3 regions of the Lysinibacillus sp. NPDC097195 genome follow, and region 2 is predicted to be linked to each of the others. Evidence: predicted binding sites of a transcription regulator. Region 2 holds the regulator's gene; each other region holds the start of a gene.
The links. Region 2 encodes CtsR, which represses protease genes until heat stress. Its sites were predicted from a motif close to ATGGTCAATAAAGGTCAAACA; they were not measured.

Region 1: the regulator CtsR is predicted to act here: its motif matches at 6,986-7,006, upstream of clpP (ATP-dependent Clp endopeptidase proteolytic subunit ClpP).
Region 3: the regulator CtsR is predicted to act here: its motif matches at 4,628-4,648, upstream of ACIQXI_RS13305 (ATP-dependent Clp protease ATP-binding subunit).

What each region holds. Positions count from the first base shown of each region.
Region 1 covers NZ_JBIWDP010000002.1:96,748-107,016, forward strand. The annotation lists gene ACIQXI_RS14025 (tetratricopeptide repeat protein) at 1-215, shown strand, start outside; gene trxB (thioredoxin-disulfide reductase) at 320-1,264, shown strand; gene ACIQXI_RS14035 (8-oxo-dGTP diphosphatase) at 1,903-2,370, shown strand; gene rapZ (RNase adapter RapZ) at 2,380-3,273, shown strand; gene ACIQXI_RS14045 (gluconeogenesis factor YvcK family protein) at 3,278-4,249, shown strand; gene whiA (DNA-binding protein WhiA) at 4,340-5,287, shown strand; gene ACIQXI_RS14055 (HPr family phosphocarrier protein) at 5,400-5,657, shown strand; gene clpP (ATP-dependent Clp endopeptidase proteolytic subunit ClpP) at 6,313-6,900, opposite strand; tRNA gene ACIQXI_RS14065 (tRNA-Arg) at 7,209-7,283, shown strand; gene ACIQXI_RS14070 (hypothetical protein) at 7,636-7,890, shown strand; gene ACIQXI_RS14075 (basic amino acid ABC transporter substrate-binding protein) at 8,633-9,430, shown strand; gene ACIQXI_RS14080 (amino acid ABC transporter permease) at 9,523-10,227, shown strand; gene ACIQXI_RS14085 (amino acid ABC transporter ATP-binding protein) at 10,224-10,269, shown strand, end outside.
Region 2 covers NZ_JBIWDP010000004.1:57,241-67,509, reverse strand. The annotation lists gene ACIQXI_RS17435 (hypothetical protein) at 36-245, shown strand; gene corA (magnesium/cobalt transporter CorA) at 375-1,337, opposite strand; gene ACIQXI_RS17425 (class I SAM-dependent methyltransferase) at 1,434-2,111, opposite strand; gene ACIQXI_RS17420 (magnetosome magnetite crystal formation protein family) at 2,237-2,542, shown strand; gene ACIQXI_RS17415 (CtsR family transcriptional regulator) at 2,843-3,313, shown strand; gene ACIQXI_RS17410 (UvrB/UvrC motif-containing protein) at 3,327-3,869, shown strand; gene mcsB (protein-arginine kinase McsB) at 3,866-4,975, shown strand; gene ACIQXI_RS17400 (ATP-dependent Clp protease ATP-binding subunit) at 4,965-7,409, shown strand; gene radA (DNA repair protein RadA) at 7,510-8,886, shown strand; gene ACIQXI_RS17390 (PIN/TRAM domain-containing protein) at 9,195-10,269, shown strand, end outside.
Region 3 covers NZ_JBIWDP010000001.1:2,596,425-2,606,693, forward strand. The annotation lists gene fabF (beta-ketoacyl-ACP synthase II) at 1-791, opposite strand, end outside; gene ACIQXI_RS13295 (beta-ketoacyl-ACP synthase III) at 822-1,760, opposite strand; gene ACIQXI_RS13300 (YjzD family protein) at 2,199-2,393, shown strand; gene ACIQXI_RS13305 (ATP-dependent Clp protease ATP-binding subunit) at 2,449-4,575, opposite strand; gene ACIQXI_RS13310 (Crp/Fnr family transcriptional regulator) at 4,832-5,527, shown strand; gene ACIQXI_RS13315 (metal-sulfur cluster assembly factor) at 5,648-5,956, opposite strand; gene ACIQXI_RS13320 (prolyl oligopeptidase family serine peptidase) at 6,010-6,774, opposite strand; gene ACIQXI_RS13325 (Cof-type HAD-IIB family hydrolase) at 6,899-7,708, shown strand; gene ACIQXI_RS13330 (DegV family protein) at 7,793-8,650, shown strand; gene ACIQXI_RS13335 (hypothetical protein) at 9,005-9,427, shown strand; gene ACIQXI_RS13340 (alpha-amylase family glycosyl hydrolase) at 9,516-10,269, opposite strand, start outside.

The DNA of each region.
Region 1 (10,269 bases), on a different contig from region 2:
TGTTCCAAATGTGGTTTGTCCTTTGTGAACAAGCGCTGAACTCAAATTATCGCTTTACGAATCCAGCTGCTATTGCAGGTGCCAATGATTATTTATTCCGCTCTTCTCGTATGTTGAAGGTCACGAAAAAAGAAATTGCTGAACAGTATGGGGTATCTGTATCAACATTATCTAAATATATTGAAGAATTGTTAATGTTTTTACCAACTAATTAATTTTAGGTTGTGAGCAACAAAGTTGAATAACTGACTGCTTTCACATACGATGAACATACTAACGTTATTATGAAAAAGTATTACAAGTTTAGGAGGAAGTATGTATGTCAGAAGAAAAAATTTATGATGTTGTAATTATTGGGGCAGGACCTGCCGGCATGACTGCGGCTGTTTATACATCACGTGCAAACCTTGCAACGTTAATGATAGAACGTGGTATCCCTGGTGGACAAATGGCGAACACAGAAGAAGTAGAAAACTACCCAGGATTTGATACAATTTTAGGGCCTGAGCTGTCTACTAAAATGTTCGAACATGCGAAAAAATTCGGCGCTGAATATGCTTACGGTGATGTTTCAGAAATCATCGATGGCGAAGAATATAAAACAATTAAATCAGGCGGTAAAGAATACAAAACACGAGCAATTATTCTTTCTACAGGTGCGGAATATAAAAAAATGGGTGTACCTGGTGAAAAAGAGCTTGGTGGCCGTGGTGTCAGCTATTGTGCAGTATGCGATGGCGCATTCTTTAAACAAAAAAATCTTGTTGTCGTAGGTGGCGGAGATTCAGCTGTTGAAGAAGGTGTCTATTTAACACGTTTTGCTGATAAAGTAACAATTGTTCACCGTCGTGATAAATTACGTGCTCAAAAAATTCTACAAGATCGTGCTTTTGCAAACGACAAAATTGATTTCATTTGGAATGCAACAGTGAAAGAAATTAACGAGACGAACGGTAAAGTGGGCAGCGTAACATTACAATCCACTGTTGATGGCACAGAATCTGAATTTGAAGCAGATGGCGTATTTATTTACATTGGTATGCTACCATTAACAAAACCATTTGAAGCTTTAGGCATTCTAAATGAAGCTGGCTATATTGTGACAAATGAAAATATGGAAACAAAAGTACCAGGTATTTTTGCTGCAGGTGATGTGCGCGAAAAAACACTTCGTCAAATCGTAACTGCGACTGGTGATGGTAGTATTGCAGCTCAAGCAGCACAACATTATGTGGAAGAGTTATTAGAAAAAATTAAAGCCTAATAGTCATAATGATAGGGCGACCCGAGCTGTGTATGCATACGAGGCGGACACAGGAAGGTGGCTATTACTACCGGAAAAAAATACAAATTTTTAATACGGTTTTAATATTGCTGTAACTTGAATGACATATAAAAGGTGTAAGATAAATAGTGTAATTAGCAATCCCCCTTTTATTTTTTTAGTAGGTTGTTTCCGCCTAAAGTAGGTGGGAACAGCCTATTTTTAGTGTATATTTAGAGTGCCAGGCACCCAAACAATTCTGAATTTATTGAACGCAAACTCCTTTGAGCGAACTAATGTGAGAAGCAATAAATCGCGCGTTTAGCGAGGGATGCGGCTTATGACGTGCTCGCGGAAAGCGCAGTGAATTGTACCGTAATAGCATGAGGGTGCTTAAGCTTATTAATAGATGTCATGTATGACAGTAGAAAACTGTATCCTATATATATGATTATTCGTGTAAAATAACGACCATTGGGAGTAATGCGAAGCTTTATTCAAAAGAAATTAATGCTCTGAATGATGTTTTAAAATTATCGATTTTTTGCGCAAGATACGATAGATGTGAAATGAGGACAAACTCTGATATGTCTTGTTATAATAAAAAAAGAAATGCTGAAGAGATTAGAGGTGTGCCTATGCAAAGAATTGCAAATTTAATTGCCGTGAAAGACGGCCAAGTATTATTGCTTCAAAAGCCGAGACGTGGCTGGTATGTAGCACCGGGCGGGAAAATGGAGAGTGGTGAATCAATTTATGAAGCTGCTTTACGTGAATTTCGAGAAGAAACAAATGTTATACCATTGAATCCGCATTTAAAAGGTGTCTATACAATGGTTATTAAGGAAGATAACGTTAAGGTAGATGAATGGATGCTGTATACTTTTATGGCAAACGATATTGAAGGTGTACCATTCGAAGAAACAAGAGAAGGTAAACTTGCATGGCACCCAATTGAAGATTTAAAACATTTGCCAATGGCTGAAGGTGATCGCACAAATTTACAGTTTGCGGTCTCACAAGCAGGCATTCAGTACGGTACATTCGAATACACGAAGGATTTTGAATTGCTTCATGAGAAAATACAAATTTCAATAGAACAATAAAGGAGCTGCATGACAGTGGTGGTTGATAGTCAACAATGTACACATGAATTAGTCATTATTACAGGAATGTCTGGAGCTGGAAAAACCGTAGCTATTCAAAGCTTTGAGGATTTAGGGTATTACTGTATTGATAATTTACCACCAGCGTTACTCACGACGTTTTTAACTTTACTTAGAGATTCTGGTAAAACAATTACACGTATTGCAGCTGTCATGGATATGCGTGGCGGCAACTTTTTTGATTCGCTTATTGGTGCGCTCGATCATATATTAAAAGAAGGCGACATTGCTATCCGAATTTTATTTTTAGATGCAGATGATGCTACGCTTGTAAGACGCTATAAAGAAACAAGACGTGCGCATCCGTTAGCTGTAACCGGTTTACCGCTAGATGGTATTAAACAAGAACGTGAGCTTGTATCAGAAGTAAAAGGCCGCGCGCACCTTGTTTACAATACATCCAACATGAAACCAAAAGAGCTACGCGAGAAAATTGTAAAAGAATTTGCCAGTGATGCAGATCATACGTTTTCCATTAATATAATGTCCTTTGGATTTAAACATGGTATGCCAATAGATGCAGATTTAGTGTTTGATGTGCGCTTTTTAAAAAATCCTTATTATGTGGAGGAATTGCGCCCAAAAACAGGTTTGCAAACAGAAGTTTCTTCTTATGTACTAGCGTTAGAGGATACACAAATCCTTATTCAAAAACTGACGGATTTGTTTGAATTTATGGTACCGCTTTATAAACAAGAGGGGAAATCACAACTTGTCATTGCTTTTGGTTGTACAGGGGGACAGCATCGTTCGGTGACGTTAGCAGAATATTTTGGGGCTTACTTTGCCAAAAATGAAAATGCTGTGATATCGCACCGTGACATCAATCGAAGAAAGGATTGAGTGAATGGGGAAAAAGCATACAAGACTAGTTGTAATAGGTGGTGGTACTGGTCTGTCTACGTTACTACGTGGTTTAAAGCATCACCCTTTTGATATCACTGCAATCGTAACAGTTGCGGATGATGGTGGTTCCTCAGGACGTTTACGTGATGATTATGATATCCCACCACCTGGTGATGTCCGCAATGTCATTGCTGCATTATCTGATGTAGAGCCACTCGTTGAGCAAATGTTTCAATATCGCTTTTCAGAATCAGAAGATTTGAATGGTCATTCCCTAGGCAATTTAATGTTAACGGCCTTAACAGATATTACAGGGGATTTTAGCCATGCCATTAGTGAAATGGGAAAAGTGTTAAAAGTCCACGGTCGGGTTATTCCCGCAGCGAATAAAAAAATCACATTACATGCCGAATTAGAAGATGGAGCAGTAATTGAAGGGGAGTCTAAAATCCCAACAGCAGGAAAGCGCATTGATCGCGTTTTTTTAGTGCCTGAAAATGTGCAACCGTTACCAGAGGCAATTCGGGCAATTAATAGAGCAGACTATATTTTAATAGGTCCTGGCAGTTTATATACGAGCATTATTCCAAATTTACTTGTCAAAGAAATTGGAGAGGCAGTCGTAAAAGCGAAAGGACGCAAAATTTATGTTTGTAATTTAATGACCCAAAAAGGCGAAACGATTTCCTACACAGCAGGCGATCATGTTCAAGCTATACACAAGCATGTTGGAGATTCCTTTATCGACTCTATTTTAGTCAATGATGAACAACTACCACACCCTGTAAAAGAGCTTTATAAAGAGGAATGCGCAGAGCCCGTAACATTTGATGTTGGAAAGCTTGAAAGTATGGGATTAGAGGTTATTAAACGAGATATTGCAACCATTCGACCTGATGGGACGGTGCGCCATAATTCTGCAAATGTTGCGCAATGGCTTGTGGATTATGCGAAAATCTTACGGAAAAAGTAAGAAAGCCTACTATAGAGTCCTAAAGAATGCTTGTTGTATATGGTAAGATGAACATATACATAGAAATAAAGGTCGAAAGGGGGGCGTGACATGTCATTTGCTTCAGAAACAAAAAAAGAGCTAACACAAGTAGAAGCGGACGATTCTTGTATGAAAGCGGAAGTATCAGCATTAATTCGTATGAATGGTTCATTGTCTTTTGCAAACAAACAATTAAGCTTAGACGTACAAACCGAAAATGCTGCAATCGCTAGAAGACTGTATACGATTATGAAGAAGTTATATCCATATAATGTGGAACTACTTGTTCGTAAAAAAATGCGTTTGAAAAAAAATAACGTATATATATGCCGTGTACGAGAAGGTGCACGTGAGTTACTTATTGATTTAGCCATTATTTCAGATGATTTTCAATTTAATCATACGATTTCTAGAGAGCTAATTAAAAAGAGTGGCCATAAAAGAGCTTACTTACGTGGAGCGTTTTTGGCAGGTGGCTCGGTAAACAATCCAGAAACGTCTGCCTATCATTTAGAAATTTATTCTTTGTATAAAGAGCATGGCGAAGCATTAATGGATTTAATGAACGAATTTGAGTTAAATGCAAAAACAATTGAACGAAAGAAGGGCTTTGTGACATACTTAAAAGAAGCGGAAAAGATTTCCGATTTTTTAAATATTGTTGGTGCTCATCAAGCAATGATGAAATTTGAAGATGTTCGTATATTACGGGATATGCGAAATAGTGTAAATCGTATTGTAAACTGTGAAACGGCAAACTTGAATAAAACAATCGGTGCTGCGCTTCGTCAGGTAGAGAATATTCGCTTTATCGAAAATTCAGTTGGCTTGGATCAGTTGCCTGAAAAGCTGCGTGAAATTGCACGCTTACGTGTAGAATACCAAGATGTAACACTAAAAGAGCTTGGTGAAATGGTATCTAGTGGAACGGTAAGTAAATCAGGCGTTAATCATCGCTTGCGTAAAATAGACGAAATAGCAGAGGCATTAAGAAGAGGTGAAAAAATAGGCGGTTAAGCTTTTATCTGAAAAAGATATGAAAGCATGCGTAATCGCTTATTGTTCTTCTGCTGTTAAGTGCGGTAATATAATACTAATAGATGAACGGTAGTGAAGGAGAGAATCGCAAATGACTGAGAAAACAGTCCAGGTAAAATTAAAATTAGGGCTTCAAGCGAGACAAGCAGCGTTATTTGTACAGGAAGCAAATCGTTTTAGTGCTGATATTTTTCTTGAGAAAGATGAGAAAAAAGTAAATGCTAAATCGATTATGGGTGTCATGAGCTTAGCTATTGCAAAAGGTACGAAGGTTGTTTTAAGTAGTGAAGGTAGCGATGCAGAGCAAGCGGTTACATCATTAGCTGCGCTGATTGAAAAAGAAGAATAAGCAAAAATAAAGAACTCTAAGTCACATGGACTTAGAGTTTTTTTTCTGCACCGTTGATTTCCGCTGCGGGCGGCGCTTTCGCTAAGGCGGCAATTTCCTACAGCGTAAAAATCCACTTCGCTTTCCGCGGGCACGGCGTAAGCCGCAACCGTCGCTGTCGCGCCGGCTGTTGCGTCTTACGTTACGTGCGTTCCCGCAGGAGTCTATGTGGATTTTTACTTGGGTATTCAAAAACCATAGCGGGGGTGAATTTAATATTTCAGTGCCTGGCACCTTCTGCTGACAAATGAAAAACTCGCTAAGGCGGCAATTTCCTACAGCGTAAAAATCCACTTCGCTTTCCGCGGGCACGACGTAAGCCGCAACCGTCGCTGTCGCGCCGGCTGTTGCGTCTTACGTTACGTGCGTTCCCGCAGGAGTCTACGTGGATTTTTACTTGGGTATTCAAACGCTCATAGCACGAGAGTAAAATTATTTTGAGTGCCTGGCACTTAGCAATCGGCTCCTGAATCGGAAAAATTCACTTCGTTATTAGCTCAGCACAGTAAGCGGTAATTCGCCGTATACATGGCTAGCGTGGAAATTGTTTGAGTGCCTGGCACCATAAAAACACAAAAAAAACCCGCTAAGACATTTGGACTTAGCGGGTTTTGTATTAGCGTTCGTTACGCACAAAAATATGGTCGATTAAGCCGTATTCTTTAGCGCGTTCAGCCGTCATGAAGTTATCACGGTCAGTATCTCTTGAGATGACTTCTAAAGGTTGACCTGTACGCTCTGATAAAATACCATTTAACTTTTCACGAAGGAATAAAATGCGTTTTGCCGCAATTTCAATTTCAGTCGCTTGACCTTGTGCACCACCAAGTGGTTGGTGAATCATTACTTCTGCATTCGGTAATGCGTAGCGCTTACCTGGTTCACCAGCAGCAAGTAGGAAAGCACCCATTGATGCAGCCATACCAATACAAATTGTTTGTACTTTTGGCTTGATGAATTGCATTGTATCGTAGATTGCCATACCAGCTGTAATCGAACCACCTGGTGAGTTAATGTAAAGAGAAATGTCTTTATCTGGATCTTCTGCTTCTAAGAAAAGAAGCTGTGCAACGATTGAGTTTGCAACGTTGTCGTCAATGGCACTTCCTAATAGGATAATACGATCTTTTAGTAGTCGTGAATAAATATCATAAGCACGTTCACCACGACTTGTTTGTTCAATAACTGTAGGAATTAAATTCATGTTAAATCCTCCTTAAAAAGCTAAATTCGAATACTTTTACTGAAATAATCCATTATATTTCAGTTGTAACCTTATCATACACATTATAGTCAGGGAAGGTCAAATATTAACGCTGATATTAAAGAAATAAAATCTATAATAAAAATTGCGAATTATAGTTGAATTGTGAGCAATACGTTTGTATAATAGAAAGGTCGTAAGTTAAAGTACAATCCACTATTTTGCAGGTATGCTTCTGAAACGAGGATTATCTACATGACGCTTTACTGTAAAGCCTTAGAGTGAGTACTTTTTTTTTATGCACAATTGCCCTCGTGGTGTAATGGATAACACGTAAGATTCCGGTTCTTGCACTGGGGGTTCGATTCCCTCCGAGGGCGCCATTTTACATGTAAGAAAACCTTATGATATAAAAGAAAAACCTTGCAATCGTTATTGTACCAACGGTTGTAGGGTTTTTTCTCTTTTCTCATCACTTTCAACAAGACAATGGAAAAGGAAACACACTACACAAATAGATATCTTTTTCATTCCCTCATATAGCGTACTTCATTAAGATACCCGTCTGTGTGGAAAACTAAACCATTTATTTTAATCTTCAATGAATATTACATATAATAATTAAAAATGGTATTATATACCATGTAATGCTAGCGTAGTTGCTCCAATGTTCATTTAAGAGCTAATGGTGATTGGTTTTTTAATATAGAGCTTTAATAAGGGGGATCTATAGATTTGCAAAAATATAGTGTATTAAAAAGTTTAGGTTTAATAGTACTTGCTAGCTTAGTTATTTTTACTATTTACTCCTTTATTGTGAATAAAGAAAGCTTTGGTGGACCTATTTGGAAACAAGTTGTAATGGCTAGTTGTTTCCTGGTAATAAGTATAAATAATTTCCGATTAAAAAAGTATGCTATGGGTTGGATTTTTGCTGGTGCAGTATTAGCTTTTGGAATAAGTATTTTTAGGGATACGATTGCTTCTTAAAGCAATCATTTCATATATTTAAAAAAAGTCACTCATGTGAAAATAATGAGTGACTTTCTTCTATATATGTTACAAATATAAAAATACCATAGCAATTTAAATTATTTAGTAACAAAACGCATTTAGCACTTGCTAAAGGTTTCGTTTACTAGTAAAGTATTAAAAGGTATTAAGTGCGATTCTTTCATGTAGGTTGTTACAACCTTACTATGCACTTTTACTAAGCCTACAAAGGGCACCATTTTACTGATTAAATGATTTTTTATAGCTTGATTCTCCCAATAAGTGGTTTAGCAGCCTGCTTAGTGGAGAAAGAAAGGGATAGATGGAATTTGCCTCATAGGTTTAATTCCCACTTTTATGCCTTTCAAAACCATCAAAATGCAACAAACTCCAAAAATTTTTTTAGTGAACATAACGAACGTGAGGCTAGCGTGCTAGCCCAAAAGAAGAATCCTATCTGAGGGGATTCTTTTTTTGTGGACAAAATTAGCTAAAATTCGCATAAAATCTATCTCGGAATTGCATAAGTATACATTTTTCGACATGTATTTTGTTTTTATTACATAATTTCTCTTCATTTTGTATAATTAAATTCATTTTTATGAAAAAATAATCACTTTTATACGAAACCGTATTGTATATCAACTCTATTGACACTATAATTGACCTAATAGTCTAACATTTCCGAATAGAAAAACGATAAGTTCGGAAAATTATTAATTGTCTAGGGGGAAAAACTATGAAAAAACGGTTTTGGACGTTATTAATGATCGTGGCTGCATTTACACTTGTGTTAGCGGCTTGCGGTACAAAAGAAGATACATCGTCTGGCGATGTTCCAGCTGATGGCGGCTCGAAAGATGAAAAAGTATACAAGGTTGGAACAGAGGCAACCTTTGCACCATTCGAATCGATTGACGATAAAGGGAATATTGTAGGGTTAGATGTCGATATTTTGCAAGCGATTGCAGATGAAATGGGCTTTAAAGTGGAATGGGCAAATATTGGTTGGGAGCCTGTATTCCAAACAATTAAAAATGGTGAAACACATATCGGTGCATCTGGTATTACGATAAATGATGAACGTAAAGAATCATTTGATTTTACAGAGCCATATTATGAATCTCAATTATTAATTGTTGTGAAAGAAGATTCAAAAATTAAGTCTTTAGCAGATTTAAAAGATAAAAAGATTTCCGTACAAATTAATGCAACTGGTCATATGGCTGCAAAAAAATTACAAGGTGATGCTAGCACAAATATTATGGCATTCGAAAGCCAACCTGTAGCGATTCAGGAAATGTTAAATGGTAATGTAGATGCAACAATTGGTGATAATGCAGTTGTCTACGAATATATTAAAGCAAACCCAAAAGCAAAACTTAAAGTAGTGGAAGATGATGCATTCGAAAAAGAATATTACGGCTTTATGGTGAAGAAAGGTAATACGGAATTATTAAACCTATTAAATGAAGGTCTACAAAAAATTAAAGACAATGGTAAATTAAAAGAAATTACTGGTAAGGACTTTAAGTAATGAATGCTGCCGTTAGCTTAATAATGCTAGCGGCTCATTTGATTTATTAGCTCGTTATTGTAGAGAATTTGAATGGGAAAGTAGGGGTTCTAATGGACATCTTTGATTTACGCTGGGACATAGTTTGGAACTACCGTGATATGTTTATTCGTGGTATTGGTGTAACAATCATTTTAACGCTCAGTGGTTATTTTGGTGGTATTATTTTAGGCTTACTATTAGGTTTAGGGAAAGTTTCTAAAAATAAATTCATTTATTGGCCATGTAAACTCTATGTAGATTTATTCCGTGGGACACCGATGCTTGTGCAAATATTATTAATTCATTTAGCGGTTATTCCAACGATTTTTGGTCATTCACTAGGATATATGGTATCTGGTATTACCGCACTTGTATTAAACTGTGCAGCTTATAATGCAGAAATTTTCCGTGCAGGTATTCAGAGCATTGATAAAGGACAAATGGAAGCGGCACGTTCACTTGGTTTAACACACAATCAAGCAATGAGAAAAGTGATTTTACCACAAGCTTTTAGACGGATGATTCCGCCACTTGGTAATGAATTTATCGCATTATTGAAAGATTCCTCATTAGTAACGGTTATTGCTGCGCCTGATATTTTATATGCAAGTAAAGTTGTTGCAGGTGCGAGCTTCCGTTTCTGGGAACCGTATATTGTAGCAGCATTATTATACTTAGTATTAACATATGTTGTAACAAAAGTAGTCGCATTTATCGAAAAGCGATTCAGCAATAGCTATGTCCCTCGTAAAGCAGAAGGGAGAGAAGCAAGATGATTAAAATAGAAAACTTACACAAATATTTTGGTAAGCTCGAAG
Region 2 (10,269 bases):
TAGGTGAGAGAAAAATAGTATTGAGGAGGTATTGCATGGAAAAAAAGCGTTTTAAGTTTGTCATTCCTGTAATGGTAATTGTAGCAATTGGATCTGTTTATATGTTAACTAATTATTATGCAGAAGTACCCGACCTAAACCAATTATTTATAACGATTTGTGCAACACTTGTATCGGGTGTACTCGCATACTTTTTATTCCCACAACAAGGTGAAAATAAAGTGGATGATCGAGGACCATATTAAGAAAATCAACAAATTTAAAATCCGCGTTTGGCCTTCAGAGGACAAAGTACGAGTCGCAAATTTTGACCCTCGTACCTTTATTCCCCTCGCGAAGTCAGCGCGGATTTACTTTTGTTTTGATTGCGTATGTTACGGTTTAAATAATTTGAACCAGCCTTTTGATTTAAATAGAGCGAGCATAAATAGGACAAGCAATAGCATAATACCGAGGACGATAAAATAACTGTAGCGGCCATGGAGCTCGGGCATATTATCAAAATTCATGCCATACACACCCGCAATAAATGTTAAAGGAATAAAGATTGTGGAAACAATCGTTAACATCATCATAATGCCGTTCATACGACTAGAGGTCATAGCCATATAACTATCGCGCATATCTGCTGTTAGTTCACGATTAGATTCGACCATTTCAGTAAGCTTGTCTAAATGATCATGGATATCACCGAAATAGGCTCGTTCCGATTTCTTTAGGGCAAAGCGGAATGAGCTAAGTAACCGATATAGGAGATCGCGCATCGGTAAAATGGTGCGACGCAAATGGAGCAAATCGCTTCGGAATTCAAAAACAATTTGCATTGCATTGACATTACTTTGGTAAGTTAATTCATCTTCTAGAGCATTTAAATGATCTTCAATTTTATAAACAAGTGGGAAATAACTATCCACAATTTTATCAATGGTTTGATAGGTTAAGAATACGGTGCCTCTTTCCCAATATTTTGGTTGTTCTTCTAATAGTTTTTGTACTTCATCGATTTCGGGTGTTTCATTTTTATGAAATGTCACAATAAAATGATCGGCAAGGAAGATATTTAATTCCTCAGCTATTAGTGTTTCTTCATTGAATTTATGAATAACAAAGAAATGATAATCATCGTAAAAATCAAGTTTTGGTCGCTGTAAACGCATTAAGCAATCTTCAATCGCGAGTGGATGGAAATGAAAAAATGTATCGAGCAGTAGCTCTTCTTTAGTAGTGGGACAATTAAAATCTACCCAATACCATTCGAAATGGTTGTCTTTAATGTCTTCAAGTGGAAAGTCCTTTATTAATTGTTGATCTTTCGTCATGGCCATCGTGCGGATCACGGCATTCACCTCAAATCTATTTTATCTCATTGTAAGTGGCACGAAGTCTCTTCAGAGGAGATATTTTAACGGAAAGATCATTACGAATGTCTATCCTTACGCTTTATAGCATATCCAACCAGCAAAGAGTGTTGTTGCAAAAAACCTCGATGGCTGTGTAAAGCCTGCCTGTTGTAAAAGCGCAACAATATCCTCTTCACGCATAAACGACAGCGAGCGAATGGACTGCTCCATATTGGCTAAATCAGTAGCTGAAAGTTTTGTATGCTGTTGCCAATAAGCGCGCCATAGGTCAAATTGCAGCTCGGTTTCTACTGAATTCAGTTGTCCGTATTTAGAAACAAGGACAAATGGCGCTCCTGTTTTTAAATGGCTTGCAATGCCTTGTAATGTAGCTAGTTTCTCCTCATAGGATGCAATAAAATGAAGAACGAGTATACAGCTAGCCGCATCAAATTTTTTGTCTGGCATTGTTGCAGTTAGTATGGTTCCTTGTAGTAAAGATATATCATTAGATAATGGTTGAAGTCGATGTTCCGCAATTTCTAGCATTGCTTCAGAAGGATCGATACCGACAAAGGACCAATGAGGACGTTGTTCAGCTAATTGTAATATTTCATTGCCACTGCCAGAGCCAATCACTAAAAAATGTGCTTGCTCTTGTAATGCAGATTGATAAAAAGTTTTCGTTAGTCGAAGCATGGCATCGTAACTTGGCAAAGTTCGTCGAATGCCCTTTTCATATTCATTAGCAAGCGTGCTATTAAATTCCATACTGTCTCACGTACCTTTCAAATAAATTTTAAAAAACAAAAAACATTTGAAACTATTTAGCGTATAGTTCCGTAAATAGGAGTATTACTAATATAAAGACACACTACGAAGGAAGGTTCATATATATGGAAACAAAATGGTCTAAGGTCATCATACATGCCAGTGCGTTTTTTGCGCCATTTTTAGTGCCGATTTTATTTTTCATCTTTAGTTCAGATAAAGAAGTAAAAAGCATTTCATTGCAAGCTTTATTGTTCCAAATTGTGATGGGCGTATTAATTGTAATAGCAGGTATTCTCTCAGTTGTATTAATCGGATTACCGTTCTTACTATTATTCATCGCTATGGTATACATCGTACCAATTATCGGAATTGTCAAGGCTTTATCCGAAATGCCTTGGCGTTACCCAATTGTTGGTCGTTGGGTATAATTTTTAATGACGCAAGTCTATGCTAAAAGCATATGCTTGCGTTTTTTCTATAGGCAAAAAGGGTACATTATAGGCATGAACCACATTCAGCTCATTTGGCTGCCATATGTTAATAACTAATTCCCTTTTTTTCTTGAAATTACGCACAGGTGATTTTCAGCAGGAAAACTGCGAAAGAATGTGCTTTACACAAATCGGTGTGCGAAATAATTGCAATTATTTTCAAGCGTTTTGTATAATATACTCAAAGATAGTCAAAGATAGTCAAAGTCAGTGAGGTAAGCGAGGTGTATTCCTAAAGTGCGTAATATTTCAGACATCATAGAAGGCTACTTAAAGCAAGTACTTGAATTAGGTGGAGAAGGGCATATTGAAATTAAACGGAGTGAAATTGCCGATAAATTCCAATGTGTGCCCTCACAAATAAATTATGTAATTAACACACGATTTACAGCCGAGCGGGGTTACCTTGTTGAAAGTAAACGAGGTGGCGGTGGATATATTCGAATTTTACGTGTCCGTGCAAACTCACAAATTGATTTGATTGATGATGTGCTCCTGCAAATAGAAGGCGGAGCCTCGCAAACGGTTGCAGAAGGTGTAGTATATCGTTTAATTGATGAGCAGGTTATTTCAAAGCGAGAAGCGAAATTAATATTAGCAGCGGTTGACCGTTCAACCTTAGATTTGCAATTACCATTACGGGATAGCATTCGCGCCAAAATTTTGCGGGCGATGTTAACAACCATTAAATATGAAAAGCAAAAATAAAGAGGTGATGGAAATGATTTGCGAACATTGCAAACAGCGCAATGCGACAGTAACTGTGACACAAGTTCAAAATGGGCAAAAGGTGGAGCACCATTATTGCGATGTCTGTGCCTCACAGTTCCATCCGTTCCATGCAGAGTTTAAACAAGAGCCTGTATCGATTCAACAATTATTATCCAATTGGTTTGGCTCACCAACATGGCAAAAAGTTGGTGAAAAACAGCAAGCGCCACCTCAGCAACAAACATGTCCACAGTGTGGATTTACGTATAAGCGTTTTTTGAAAGAGGGTAAATTTGGTTGCCCTAGTTGTTATGACACGTTTAGCGAACATCTGCCAAAGCTGTTTAACCGAATCCAAGCGGGACCACAACATATAGGCAAAATGCCTGGTGCACGCAACAATGTTTTTGTTATAAAAAAACAAATTGAAGATATTCGGAAGCGTATGAAAGCCGCAGTAGACGATGAGCAATTTGAGGAAGCAGCAAAACTTCGGGATGAGGCAAAAGATCTTGAACAACAGCTACAATTCGAAGGTGGTGATGTGTCATGATGATTGAGTCGTTTATAGCGCGTGCTACACCTAGATGGATGGATATGGAGGATGATTATTCAGACATTGTCATTAGTACACGTATTCGCCTTGCGCGAAACTTAGATGGCTACCGTTTCCCTTTAGTGTTTTCGGAAAACGAGGCATTGCAAGTAGAGCAAGCTGTCACCCATGCCATCCAGGATAGCCAAAAGCTTCAAGAAAAATATTCATATTTCTCTATAAAAGATTTAACGCCGTTACAGCGCCAAATATTAGTAGAGAAACATTTGATTAGTCCGCAGCTGGCAAAAAAGGAGCAAGTCGGTTCCATGCTGCTATCGGAAGATGAATCAATTTGCATTATGGTGAACGAAGAAGACCATTTACGCATTCAATGTATGACGGCGAGCTTTCAACTTCAAAAGGCTTATGAGCAGGCAAATCATATCGATCGTGCCTTAGAAGGTGCTTTGCCTTACGCATTTCGTGATAACTTTGGTTATTTAACAAGTTGCCCAACCAATATTGGGACGGGATTGCGTGCCTCTGTTATGATGCATCTCCCAGCACTAACGCTGACAGGTCAGATGAACCAAATCATTAATGCTATGACACGTTTGGGCATGACCGTCAGGGGTATATATGGTGAAGGTAGTGAAAACTTAGGAAATATTTATCAAGTATCCAATCAGATTACGCTAGGAAAAACGGAAGAAGATATTTTAGCTGATATTCAAAGTGTGGCAGAAAAAATTATTCAAAAAGAACGCCAGGCAAGAAGCAAACTCATGGAAAAAGCACAACTTGCCTTAGAAGATCGTGTGTACAGAGCGTTAGGCACATTAACACACGCTCGCATTTTAACAAGTGATGAAGCTGCTACCTGCCTATCGAATGTCCGTTTAGGGGTAGATTTACAGTTGATTCATAATATTAAAGCAACCACTTTAAATGAGTGTGTTGTCAGCATGCAACCAGGATTTTTACAACACTATGCAGGAGAGGTTTTACCGCCTGCTGAGCGAGACAGAGTTCGAGCAAAAATGCTGCGTGAGGCATTATTTTTAGAAACGATGAGTAAGCCTATTATAGGGGGAAAAGGAGAGGATTCATATGATGTTTAATCGTTTTACACAACGCGCACAAAAAGTATTACAGCTTGCACAGGAAGAGGCAATTCGTTGGAAGCACGAATCAATAGGGACAGAGCACATTCTTTTAGGGCTTATTCGTGAAGGCGGTGGTATTGCTGCGAAAGCATTAGAAGCCATCGATATTAGCCCTCAAATGATTGAAGCAGGTATTGAAGAGTTAGTAGGAAAAGGCACGGAGGATGTAGGTCCAATCGTTCACTACACGCCTCGCGCCAAAAAAGTAATTGAACTATCAGTCGATGAGTCACGTAAATTAGGCCATTCTTATATTGGGACGGAACATTTACTATTAGCACTTATTCGTGAAGGTGAAGGAGTAGCAGCTCGCGTATTAAATAATGCAGGTGTAGGTTTAAATAAAGCCCGTCAGCAAGTTTTACTGTTGTTAGGTAACAATGACAATGCACAATCTGGACAACAGGCGACACAGGCTGCCAATACCCCAACTTTAGATAGCTTAGCGCGCGATTTAACACAAATTGCCCGTGAAGGTTCATTAGACCCTGTTATTGGTCGTAGTAAAGAAATTACACGTGTTATTGAAGTTCTATCACGTCGTACAAAAAATAACCCTGTGCTTATTGGTGAACCTGGTGTAGGTAAGACAGCTATTGCTGAAGGTTTAGCACAACAAATTATTAATAATGAAGTGCCAGAAATTTTACGCGACAAACGTGTAATGACGCTTGATATGGGAACAGTAGTAGCCGGTACAAAATACCGTGGTGAATTTGAGGACCGTTTGAAAAAAGTAATGGATGAAATTCGTCAGGCAGGCAATGTTATTTTATTCATTGATGAATTGCATACATTAATCGGTGCAGGTGGAGCAGAAGGTGCCATTGACGCTTCAAATATTTTAAAACCTTCTTTAGCACGTGGTGAATTGCAATGTATTGGTGCGACAACGTTAGATGAATACCGTAAATACATTGAAAAAGATGCCGCGTTAGAGCGCCGCTTCCAACCAATCCAAGTGGATGAGCCAACTGTTGAAGAAGCGATTCAAATTATTCATGGCTTACGTGATCGCTATGAGGCACATCACCGAGTGAAAATTACAGATGAAGCCATTGAGGCAGCTGCAAAAATGGGTGATCGTTATATTTCAGATCGCTTCTTACCGGATAAAGCCATCGACTTAATCGATGAGGCGGGTTCAAAAGTACGCTTACGTTCATTTGCTGTGCCACCAAACTTAAAGGCACTAGAAGATAAACTTGAAAATGTGCGCTCTGAAAAAAATGCAGCGGTGTCTGGTCAGGAATTTGAAAAAGCGGCATCGTTAAGAGACACAGAGCAAAAGCTGAAAGATGAAATTGAAACAACACGTAAAACATGGAAAGAAGAACAAGGCAAAGCTGAATCAAAAGTTACAGTAGATGATGTGGCAGCAGTTGTTTCCATGTGGACGGGAATTCCAGTAGCAAAAATTGCTCATGAAGAATCCGCGAAACTATTACATCTTGAAGAAGAATTACACAAGCGAGTTGTTGGGCAAGGGGAAGCGGTCGAAGCGATTTCTCGTGCGATTCGACGCGCAAGAGCAGGCTTAAAAGATCCTAAACGACCAATCGGTTCATTTATTTTCCTAGGTCCTACAGGGGTCGGTAAAACAGAACTTGCAAGAGCGCTAGCAGAAGTAATGTTCGGTGATGAGGATGCAATGATTCGCGTAGACATGTCGGAATATATGGAGAAACACTCAACTTCACGTTTAGTTGGTTCACCTCCTGGCTATGTAGGCTTTGATGATGGTGGTCAGCTAACAGAAAAAGTACGACGTAAACCATACTCTGTAGTGTTACTTGATGAAATTGAAAAAGCACATCCAGATGTTTTCAATATTTTACTGCAAGTGCTTGAAGATGGTCGTTTAACTGATTCTAAAGGTCGTGTCGTAGATTTCCGTAATACGGTTGTCATTATGACTTCGAACGTTGGTGCGGATGCACTAAAATATCAAAAAAATCTTGGCTTCAGCTTAGGAAGCTCAGAGTCGAAGCACAAAGATATGAAGGGTACAATGCTAGAAGAACTGAAAAAAGCATTCCGTCCTGAATTCCTTAACCGTATCGACGAAATGATTGTGTTCCATTCGTTAGAAAAAGAACACTTAAAAGAAATCATTTCGATGATGGCAAATACGTTAACAAAACGTCTACAAGAACAAGATATTACGTTAGAGTTAACAGATGCGGCGCTTAATAAAATTGCAGAGGAAGGCTATGATCCTCAATATGGTGCGCGTCCACTACGTCGTGCATTGCAAAAACAAGTGGAAGACCGTTTATCGGAAGAACTACTTAAAGGCAATGTGGAAAAAGGAAACCAAGTTGTCATCGATTATGTCAATGAAGACTTTGTCGTGAAGAAAAAAGAAGGCGTTTCGATTTCTAAGTAAGCAGTTAACATGTTGATTAGAGAAGACAGTGAGGCTTATAGTGCCAAGCTGTCTTTTTTTATGTAAAATAAATATAAGAACAAATATTCGAGGTGATACGATGGCGAAGAAAAAAACTAAATTTGTCTGTACAGTGTGTGGCTATGAATCTGCAAAGTGGATGGGGCGCTGTCCAGGATGTGGTGAGTGGAATAAGATGGTGGAAGAAGTCGAGGTCGTAGCGAAAGGACCGCGAGGAGCATTCCAACACTCTGCCACAGTCACGCAAAAGGCAATACCTATTATCCAAGTAGAAGCCGCTGAGGAGTCTCGTGTAGCTACCGAAATGGGTGAGCTCAATCGTGTATTAGGTGGCGGAATTGTCCCTGGCTCGCTTGTCTTAATTGGGGGAGACCCGGGGATCGGGAAATCTACGTTATTATTACAAGTATCTGCGTTACTTTCGAATAAAGGACATCGTGTGCTCTATATTTCAGGAGAGGAATCTATTCGACAAACGAAGCTACGTGCTGAACGTTTAGGTGTAATCTCACAAGAGCTTTATATTTATTCGGAAACCAATTTAGAATTATTAAACCAAACGATTGAAGATGTACAGCCGAAATTTGTTATCGTCGATTCTATCCAAACGGTGTTCCATCCAGAGGTGACGAGTGCACCTGGTAGTGTGTCGCAAGTACGTGAATGTACAGCGGAGCTTATGCGAATTGCTAAAACGAAAGGCATTGCCATTTTCTTAGTTGGACATGTAACGAAGGAAGGGCAAATTGCAGGGCCACGTATTTTAGAGCATATGGTGGATACAGTGCTGTATTTCGAAGGAGAACGTCATCATAATCACCGTATTTTACGGAGTCAGAAAAACCGTTTTGGTTCTACAAATGAAATTGCAATCTTTGAAATGCTTCAGGGAGGCTTAAAGGAAGTATTAAATCCGTCAGAGTTGTTTTTACAGGAACGTTCACAAGGTGCTGCCGGTTCGACCATTGTAGCATCGATGGAGGGGACGAGACCAATCTTAGTAGAAATTCAATCGCTCGTAACGCCAACAAGCTTTAATTATCCAAAACGTATGGCAACCGGCGTAGACCAAAATCGTGTGCAATTGCTAATGGCAGTGCTGGAAAAGCGAATGGGTCTCATGCTACAAGCACAAGATGCATATATTAAAGTTGCTGGTGGTGTAAAGCTTGATGAGCCTGCAATTGACCTAGCGGTGTTGACAAGTATCGTTTCTAGCTTTAAAGATCAGGCAGTGCGTGCCACAGACTGCTTTATTGGTGAAGTAGGTTTAACGGGTGAGGTCCGTCGTGTAACACGCATTGAACAACGTGTTATTGAGGCGGCAAAGCTAGGGTTTAAGCGAGCGTTTATCCCTGCCTCTAATATTGGCGGCTGGGATTTCCCACAAGGGATTGAAATTGTTGGTGTAGAAACAATTAAGGATGCATTGAATGGCTGTTTCAGAGAGTTATAATGAAGGCTATAGCGTGGAACGCTCGTTGCTTAATTTAAAGAAAACATTAGCTCTAGCTTAGTGCTTTCTGAAATGGATTCTAGAGGTAAGTGCATGTTAGGTAATATCCTAGCATGCATTTTTACTCATGGTGGTATCCATGAAAATTGCTTGAAATTGGATAACATTTTTTACGGGAATTATGCATCTCTTAAGGCTTCTATAACGTCCAATAAACTGCAATTAAAATAATAATGTTTTGATGGGCTGAAAAAAGATTTTCTACCGTAAAATATGTATAATCGAAAATAAGAATTGGAGGTGACAGTATGAAAAAATTTATTCAAATTGCTTTTTTACTGATTGGGGGAGCTTTAGGCCTGGTTTTCTTACCGCCATTATACGAATTGCTTCATTTATCATCTAATCCTTGGCTTGATAATCCTTATGTATCAGTTGCTTTAGGGGCGCTTTTACTATTTACATTATCATTTGCATTTTCCGACTATTTCGTTCGGCTTATTAGCTGGATGGAAGAGATGTTATTTAAAGTACCTGTTGGAGATTTATTATTTGGTACGCTTGGGCTAATTGTAGGACTTATCGTAGCCTACTTCCTAGGCTTTGCGATTGATAGCGTTCAAATTCGCGGTATTACAGAAGTGATTCCAATTATCCTGTCATTTGTATTTGGCTATTTGGGATTCCGTGTCGGCTTTAAAAAGCGTGATGAGTTACTACAGTTATTTACATTGCGCGGCCATAATGCGAAGAAAAAAGCGGCTGAAGGTATCGATGCTCCTGAAATTCGCGGCAGTTATAAATTGCTAGATACGAGTGTTATTATTGATGGACGTATTGCGGATATTTCGGAAACAGGCTTTATCGAAGGTGTCTTGGTCGTGCCGCAATTTGTACTAACGGAGCTACAACATATTGCAGATTCCTCAGATACATTAAAACGTACTAGAGGTCGTCGTGGTTTGGATATTTTGAAAAAACTACAAGATGAACGTATGACTAAAGTAGAGATTACCGATGAAGATTTTGAAGATGTGCAAGAAGTCGATTTAAAACTTGTGCGACTTGCTAAGAAAATGGGCAACCATACACAGATAGTAACGAATGACTTCAACTTAAACAAAGTTTGTGAGCTACATCAGGTGCAAGTGCTAAATATCAATGATTTGGCAAATGCGGTGAAGCCGGTTGTGATTCCAGGTGAAGATATGCAGGTTGTCGTCATTAAAGATGGTAAAGAGCATAACCAAGGTGTTGCTTATTTAGATGATGGCACGATGATTGTTGTAGAAGGCGGCCGTAGTTATATAGGACAGGCCATTACAGTAACCGTAACGAGCGTTCTCCAAACATCAGCAGGGCGTATGATTTTTGCTAAGCCAA
Region 3 (10,269 bases), on a different contig from region 2:
CCTGTTGAACCGTAACCAAGCACTTCTGCATAAATTTTTGCGCCACGCGCTTTTGCATGTTCGTATTCTTCTAAAATAACAATCCCTGCACCTTCACCAATGATAAAGCCATCACGGTTTTTATCGAATGGACGAGAAGCTGTTTGCGGGTCTGTATTTAATGATAATGCTGTATTTGCGCAGAAGCCTGCAACAGCCATCGTTACGATTGGTGATTCAGCTCCTCCGGAGATCATCACATCCGCATCACCACGTTCAATTACTTTAAATGCATCACCAATTGAATTCGTACCTGATGCACAAGCAGTTACTGAACAAGAATTAATGCCCTTCGCTCCAAAGTGAATAGATACTTGGCCTGAAGCCATATCTGGAATCATCATTGGAATAAAGAATGGGCTAACACGACGTGCACCACGCTCTTGGAACGTTAAAAATTGGTTTTCGTATGTCTCCATCCCACCGATACCAGAGCCAATCCATACACCTGCACGAGGTGCTAATTCTTCATCAATTGTAAGCTGTGCGTCTTCCATCGCCATAATAGATGCTGCTAATGCATAATGCGTGAAGCGGTCCATTTTGCGAGCTTCTTTACGTTCAATATACTTTTCAATATCAAAGTCTTTTACTTCAGCAGCGATTTTGGCAGCAAAAAGATCTTTATCTAAGCGTGTTAATTCACCAACGCCTGATTTCCCAGCCTTAATGTTTGCCCATGTTTCTTCGATACTATTACCTAGTGGTGTTACTGCGCCAATTCCTGTAATTACAACTCGTCGTTTATTCATTGTCTTACTCCTCTCAAGCAATTTTCGTTGTTATTTTCCCCATCTCATTGCAACGGCGCCCCATGTTAAGCCACCGCCAAAACCGACAAGTACTAATAGATCATCATCTTTTATCTTACCTGCTTCAAGCTCTTCTGCTAAAGATATACCAATAGAAGCCGCTGATGTGTTTCCGTATTTGTGAATCGTTTTTGACATTTTTTCCGCTGGTAATGCTAAACGTTCACGTGCTGATTCCATAATTCGAATATTTGCTTGATGCGGAATTAAAAAATCAACATCTTCTTTTGTTAAGCCTGCTTTATCTAATACATTAACTGCCGATTCACCCATTTGGCGAACAGCAAACTTAAATACTTCACGACCGTTCATCGCAATTGTTTGTTGCTGTGTTAAATATAAATGTTTTCCGCCAGTGCCATCTGCTCCAAGTTCAAATGATAGAATCCCTCTACCTTCAGATACTGGACCAACAATAGCAGCACTTGCACCATCACCAAATAATACAGCGGTGTTGCGATCTTCCCAATCAATGACTTTGGACAGCTTTTCAACACCTACTACTAAGACATATTTATAAGCACTTGATTCTACAAATTGTTTTGCTGTCACTAAGCTATATATAAATCCTGCACAAGCTGCCGCTTGGTCCATCGCTGCTGCATTTACTGCACCAATTTGCTCTTGAACCATACATGCTACACTTGGAAATGTTTGATCTTGCGTTACAGTTGCAACAAGTATTAATCCTATTTCTTCAGGTGTAATACCTGCTTTTGCAATAGCATCTTTCGCAGCAGCTACTGCTAAATCTGAAGTTTCTTGATTTTCTGCAGCAAAATGACGCTCTTCGATGCCAGTACGAGTTCGAATCCATTCATCTGAAGTATCCATAATTTTTTCTAAGTCAAAATTCGTAACGACCTTTTCAGGAACGTATCTGCCTAAACCTATAATACCTGCGTTCATATAGCAACCCCTCTGCTTTCTTACTATCAATTATTAGTAACTGGTCATAATTATAACTCATAATAAACAAATGGTGCAAGACGAATTAAAATTAGTATAGCATATGGTTGTACTTCATATAGCATTCTTCAATCGTTTTACACTAATAAAATGGTTATTTTTGCTGCTTCAGTTCATTTTTTTGTAGGTTACACTTCTGCTATTACAGAATTGACGATAGAGCTTCGAGCATCGCCATTAAAACTTCGCGTAATACCACCAAACAGGTCAATCACCACTTACACATCACCTATGCCCAATTTGCTACATTGTTGTGACAAATTTGCCATTAATCAGCACGCACAAAGCTCAACTTTTGATAAAAGGTTCTTTTTTTTTCGTCCTATGTTATGATATGATAATGTATATGTAATAAAATAGTTCGTTGAGGTGAATTTAATGCAATATATCGTAACATTCATATGGTCATTCTTACTAGTTTCAATGTTAAACTACGTAGTAAGTGCTGTAATTGGGGTACCATTTGATTTCCAAACTGGTGCGATCATTTCAGTTGTATTCTCAGTACTTATTTTTGTTATTGGCGCAATCATTCCAAACGAGCCAACTCCAGAAGCTGCAGACCATCACTAATCAAATGTATAAAAAAACCTGTCTCGCCTTACGCGAAACAGGTTTTTTTTATTTATTATTTTTCTACTACACATTGACCATTGTGCATTTTAACATGTAGCGTTTCTCCTGGCAGTACCTCGCCACGCAATAATTCCTTAGCAACGGCCGTTTCAATATAACGTTGCACAAAGCGTTTAAGTGGACGTGCACCAAACTGAGGATCTGCTCCTTGCTCGACTACCCAATCAATCACTTCTTGTGCTACATCTAATGTAATTTCTTGTTCTGCTACTCGTTTGATAAGCTGTTCAACATACTTCCAAGCAATGGCAGTGAAATGTTCCTCGGACAACGCATGGAACATAATAATATCGTCCATGCGGTTTAAAAGCTCAGGCTTAAAGTGCTGGCGCAATGCTGTCATTACTAAATCCTCAACCGCTGCGTCACCCTCTTGTGCCTCCATTAAATAGCTTGAACCAATATTCGATGTTAAAATGACAACCGTATTCGTAAAGTTGACCATTCGTCCTTGACTATCCGTAATGCGACCATCATCTAAAATTTGCAAAAGAATGTTTGCAACATCTGGATGTGCCTTTTCAATTTCATCAAGCAAAACGACTGAATACGGATTGCGGCGTACTGCTTCTGTTAATTGTCCACCTTCTTCATAGCCAATATAGCCTGGAGGTGCACCAACGAGACGTGACACACTATGTTTTTCCATATATTCACTCATATCAATACGAATAAAATGCTCTTCAGAATCGAACAGTTGAGCTGCCAATGCTTTCGCTAGCTCCGTTTTCCCTACACCTGTTGGCCCTAAGAATAAGAAGCTACCAATTGGGCGATGTGGATCTTTAATACCTGCGCGTGCACGCCAAACCGCTTCCGTCACAAGCTGCACAGCATTATCCTGCCCAATAACACGTTCATGTAATGTATCCTTTAAACGTAATAATTTTTCACGTTCACCCTCAACTAACTTCGTTACCGGTATACCTGTCCAACGCGATACAATTGAAGCAATTTCATCCGATGTAACTTCTTCACGTAAAATACGTGCTTCGCTACCTTTTTCTAATTGCTTTTCCATCTCTTGAATTTCCTTTTCAAGTGCAGGAATTTTCCCATGTCGTAATTCTGCAGCTTTATTTAAATCATAATTACTTTCTGCTTCATCTAAATCACGTCGATATTTATCTAGTGATTCACGTTTTTTCTGAATGCCTTGCAACGCCTCTTTCTCTGCTTCCCATTGTTTGCGCATTCCTTCAGATGAATCTTTAAGCTTTGTTAATTCTTCTTGTAATTGTTCAAGACGCTTTTTACTTGCATCGTCTTTTTCTTTTCGTAATGCTTGCTCTTCAATTTCTAACTGCATAATACGACGCGTTACTGCATCCAATTCTTGTGGCATCGAATCGATTTCTGTTCGGATCATCGCACAAGCTTCATCAATTAAATCAATCGCTTTATCAGGTAAAAAACGCTCTGTAATATAGCGATTAGACAGCTCTGCTGCCGCAACAATAGCACGGTCATGAATACGCACTGCGTGATGCAGTTCGAAGCGTTCTTTTAAACCACGTAAAATCGAAACAGTATCTTCAATAGATGGTTCACGGACAAGCACTTGTTGGAAGCGACGTTCTAAAGCTGGATCTTTTTCAATATACATACGATATTCGTCTAATGTGGTAGCCCCTATACAGTGCAGTTCACCACGTGCAAGCATTGGCTTTAACATATTGCCAGCATCCATAGCGCCATCTGTTTTACCAGCGCCAACAATGGTATGGATTTCATCGATAAATAAAATAATGCGTCCTTCGGATTCTTTTACCTCTTTTAACACACCTTTAAGTCGTTCTTCAAACTGACCTCGATAACTAGCACCTGCGATTAATGCACTCATATCTAGCTCATACAGAATGCATTCTTTTAAGCCTTCCGGCACATCCCCTTTTACAATACGTTGTGCTAAGCCTTCTACGATGGCTGTTTTACCTACCCCTGGTTCACCAATTAACACAGGGTTATTTTTCGTTTTACGCGTTAAAATGCGAATGACGTTGCGAATCTCTTCATCGCGCCCAATGACAGGGTCCATCTTGCCGTTTTTAACTTCTTCAACTAAGTTACGGCCAAATTGCTCTAATGGTTTTTTATCATCTGTTTGTTGAAATTGCATAATAGCACTCCTTTTCTCTTTTTATATCTTTACCCAAATTTACATTTTTAAAAGTTTGACCTTCTTTGACTAACTTTATTTTACAACAACCGACAAAGCCAAGCAAAAAAAAAGCTCAAAAATTTTTAACCGATAATTGGAAAATTACGTTATAATATTAGTATGTTTCGTTGTTTTAGTATATCGAAATGATTATCGTCATCCTTTTGTAATGCAGGTATTTTCGATTACAAAAAGAAAGAGATGTGTTTGATATATGGTTCTAAAGGATAGTATGCACGAGAAAATACGTGCTCTTTTTCAACATAATGGCGTTTTTATTACAGTGAATAAGGATAGTAAAATTTTCTTAGAAGGTGAACGTGCGAAAGAAATCTATTACATTAAATCTGGTGCTATTGCGATTAGTCAGGAGACGGAGAGTGGCAAGGAATTAACGATTCGCATTTGCGGTCCCGATAGTATAATTGGTGAGGGCTCTTTATTTTGTAATCTGACATACTTTTCGATGACAGCTAAAGTGTTAGAAACGTCAACGTTGTATGTGTTAAGCCGTAAGTCATTAGAACATCTATTAGTAGAGCAGCCACATTTGATGGTAGAGTATATGAAATGGTTGCAAACAGAAAATTTAAAATATCAGAGCCGCCTCCGTGATTTAATGCTAAATGGTAAAAAAGGTGCTTTATTTTCAACGCTTATTCGACTTGCAAATACTTACGGCAAGCCAGCAGAAAATGACTCAATATTTATCAACTTTCCATTAACAAATACAGAAATTGCAAATCTATGTGCTACGAGTAGAGAAATGATTAATCGTATGCTGAATGATTTAAAAAAACATCACATTCTTTCCTTTGAAAAAGGCTATATTACCATTCTTGATTTACAATATTTAAAAGATGAAATTGCTTGCGAAAATTGTCCATTACAAATTTGCCGCATTGATTGATTCTTTGCGCTCGCTTAAAGAGACTATAGGCAAGCGTAAGCTTCATAAAAAATCCCCGCTTACAGTTATGTGCAAGCAGGGATTTTTTATTCGTATATTAGCGCGTTTAAAGGCGCACTACTAGCGGACACCTAATGCCATTTTGGCATAGCGAGACATTTTATCTTTTGACCAAGGTGGATTCCATACAATATTAACATTTGTACTTTTCACCTCAGGTAGTTCACTCATAGCAGTATTTACTTGATCGACAATCACAGGTCCCATTGGGCATCCCATTGAAGTCAACGTCATCGTAACAGTTGCTACCCCCTCGTCATCTAACTCTACATCATATACTAAACCTAAGTTGACGATATCAATACCAAGCTCAGGGTCAATTACATTTTCTAATGCACTTAACATGCTATCTTTCATATCTTGATCCATCTGTATTTCTCCTTTCGTTACAGTGTTTACTTAATCATAGCAGATGCTTCTTATTATGCCAAATGCTGTGCAAGCCAATCTGTTGCCGCCAACATCCCATTACGTGATACAGCATGACCGGCCTGTTTATCTGCAATAAATTTTAAGTTGTTCGGATTGTCATCATAGTATGTGCGTAATGTACAATAAAAATTATACGTATCATTAAATGGGACCGTTTTATCACGCTCACCATGCCAAAACAACACTGGACGTCCTGCAAATCGCTCAGGCGTTAAGCTAATGTCATACTTTGCAAGCAGTTCATTCGTTTTTTGAACTTCTTGTTCTGACATTGGAAATTTCACACCGTTTTTAGCCATTTGCTGTAATTGATAAGCACCTAATTTGATAAAAGCAGGGCCACCCATACAGATTGCTGCCGTTTCAATCCAGTCATAAAGCTTTAAGCATCCTGAAGTGACGATACCTCCCATCGAAGTACCAGCGACGCCAATTTTATCATGAGCGACGAGTTGCTTATTCTTTAATTCATTATATAATTGCTCAACTTCATGAATAGAATTTAAGACGATCTCCCAAAAATGTAAATTCATTTGAGTCTCTGTAAATCCTTCACTGCGATCACCATGCCATTTCGCATCTGGTAAAAGGACACGCACTCCTTTATTTACTAACTGGTACGCATAATGTAAGTTATGTTCTTTTGCACTCATAAAACCGTGTAAGAAAATTACTACTGGGGTTTTTTCATTCATATTATCTGTGGATATATGTAACAAAGGAATATTTCCCCATATTTCATTTTTGACTAACATGCTTGTCACTCCCAACTTTTGTCTGACCTTTTTTATGTTAGCAAACTTTTTTCAATGTGACAAAATTTTGACGTATGATTAACAAAGCGATACTATTCAAACATATAGAAAGGGGCAATACGTTATGAAACCGCATTTAATCGTGTTAGATTTAGACGGGACGTTATTAACGGACCAACAACAGATTTCATTAAAAACAAAAAAAACATTATTGCAGGCTAAGGAACAAGGCCATCAGGTAATGATTGCTACAGGCCGTCCTTATCGCGCAAGTGATCTTTACTATCATGAGCTCGGGTTAACAACACCGATTGTTAATTTTAATGGAGCCTATGTCCACCATCCTAAAAACGCCGCATGGCAAACAATGCATACACCGATTGACTTAAATGTTGTACGAGAAGTGGTTGATTCAGTTAATACCTACGATTATGAAAATATTATTGCCGAAGTAAAGGATGATATTTATGTCCATACGGAAGATGATCGGATTTTAAATATTTTTAACATGGGCAATCCCAAAATAACGCTCGGTGATATTTCAACAAATTTATTAGTCAATCCAACAAGTCTTCTTATTCAAGCAAACGAAGCAAACTCTATGATTATTCGAGATCATCTACAAGAAGTTCATGCAGAAGTGATCGAGCATCGCCGTTGGGGCGCGCCGCTGCATATTATTGAAATTGTCCGTCGTGGCTTAAACAAAGCGGTGGGTATTTCACATGTCGCCAAGGATTTAGGCATTCCACGGGAGCGAATTATTGCCTTCGGTGACGAGGACAATGATTTAGAAATGATTGATTATGCAGGTATCGGTGTCGCAATGGGTAATGGCATCCCTAGCTTAAAAAATATTGCCAATGAAATTACAGCAACGAATAATGAGGATGGCATTGCTAAAATACTTATAGAACGCTTAAAATTATCATAGATAAGAAGTAATTTCCATTTCCAATTAGCATAACATGCATCTTCAGCAGTTCAAGTAAATACAGATTTTTAGGAGGTTACGATGATGAAAATTTTTACTGATAGTGGATGTGATTTACCCAAGTCTTTCTACGAAGAGAATGATGTCATTCTACTTCCGCTACGAGTACAAGTAAACAACAATGAATACGATGATGTCCTAGCAATTGATTCAAAAGAAGTTTACGATGCTATCCGACAAGGGGCACATCCGAAAACTTCACAAGTTTCACCAGAGCTTTTTTTGAAGCATTTTGAAAGCCTTGCTAAAAGCGAAGAACAAGGCATTTATATCGCCTTTTCATCTGAATTATCAGGTACGTATAGTACCGCTGTAATGATTCGCAACCAAGTACTGGAACAATATCCAACGCTTCAGCTAGCCATTATCGATTCGAAATGTGCTTCTTTAGGTCATGGCTTAATCGTAGAAGAAACCGTTCAACTGCGAAAAGCTGGTGCATCACTGGAAGAAATCGAATCTAAAGTCTCATCACTTGCTTCACAGATGGAACATCTTTTTACAGTAGAAGATTTAGATTATCTTGCGAAGGGTGGTCGTGTTTCGAAAGCTAGTGCCTTTCTTGGTGGACTTCTTAGCATTAAGCCCATTTTAAATGTCGAGGATGGCAAGCTAGTACCAATTGAAAAATCACGCGGTCGTAAAAAAGCGATTGCGCGCATGTTAGATTTAATGCAGGAGCGCGGTGGTAATTTTTCTGACAAAATTGTCGGCATTAGCCATAGTGATGACACAGCATTTGCGAACGAAGTGAAAACATTGATTCAGGAAAGATTTACGCCAAAAGCTATCCAAGTCACAATGATTGGCTCGGTAATTGGTTCCCATGTAGGACCAGGCACAATTGCTATATTCTTTACTAATAAGAGCTACCAAGCATAGTGTAAGACAATAGAACATACATGAAAAAGTGTTAGATTGACTATAATCAATCTAACACTTTTTATTATGCCGTTGATGTCCACTATGGCGGTGCTTTGCGCGGTCACACCCTCGCGATCGCGCGGATTGTTACGTCTTACGTTGCGTGCGCTCTGGCAGGAGTCACCGCCTTCGCTAGCATCAACTATTTGCCATTGCGTAAAAAACCATTAACCACTATGGCGGATTGTTTGCACCGGGTACATTGTAAGCCGTAGGATTCACACATACTTCTACTTTCAATAATGTGTGTATTGCTTATTTAACTATTAAGTAATTTACATGGAAAACTAAAACAGCAGGGAGTTTATGAAGATGAGTATGGTTACTTATTTAGGTTTAAATTTTACAGTAACACTAAATGAATATTATACAGAGGGTGATGTGGAAATAGGTTATGTTTTCTCTAATGAAGAAAATCGTACTGCCGTTCAGCAGAAGCATTTTACTACGCCCTATATTTATGAACTATTTGAAAAAGGTCATCCTATTTGGGAAATGAATGCATATCAAAAAAGACATTCACCACACCACTACGATAAATCTAAAAAAACCTTTCTCCATTTATGTCATTTACTAAAAGATTTACTCCCACATGGGGATTTTTGTGAAGTTTATATTTGTTGGTTAGGTGAGGAAGATGACCATCATGGGGATGAGTCAACCATTTATTTACATGATTTACAAATTGAAACACTTGAGATATTTGAAAAATGCTTTATTCGTATTGAAAACTAATAAAAAAAACAATGGGAACCTCATCAATAAGGTTCCCCTAGTTATTGCGGAAACAAGTAACAAATTTATCACCGCTTGTTAGCTATTATTAATTAACGGCGTCTTGTTCTTGACGACGTTTTTTCCCTCGTTTAATAATAATAACGACGAAGCCAATAAATACGACATAGACCAAACCAAGTGCAACCATATAAGGCACGTTTAGCCCTTCATCATCTTTAACTTGATAAATCTCGACTATTTCCCGGTCTAGTATGACTGGATACACATCTTTTTCATTTTTACGTACCTTTTCTTCTTGTAAAATACCATTTAGCATTTTACCTTCACCAATTTGTTCTGGTGTTAAATCAACGCGTTGGGTTTTCCCAGTATTGTTTACCATGATAATCCATTGCTCGTCATCCGATTTTCGTGTAAATACTAGTAACCCATTATCATTCGTAATGATTTCAAAATCACCTGTTCGTAAAGTTGCCGATTGATTACGTAATGACTGCACATTTTTAACATAGTCAATTAATTCTTCATCTGTTTTAAAATTGTATAACTGATGATTATCAGGTTTTACTTCCCCGTTCATAGCAATTTCCGTACCATACTGGACAACAGGAATACCAGGCATCATAAATAACGCGCCCAAAGCCATTTTTAAGCGTGTTGGAGGAAACATATTTTCTGACGCAGAATCAAATGTAAAACGAGGCGTTTGTAGCGTATCTATCATAATTTGCGTCGGTTTGTCACTTGAAAAAGGCTCCATTAATTTTGAAGAGTCTCGATCAACATTTTTAAAAATATTACGGAAGATTTCTGCTGTTGCTGTCGAGAAGCTTGCATCA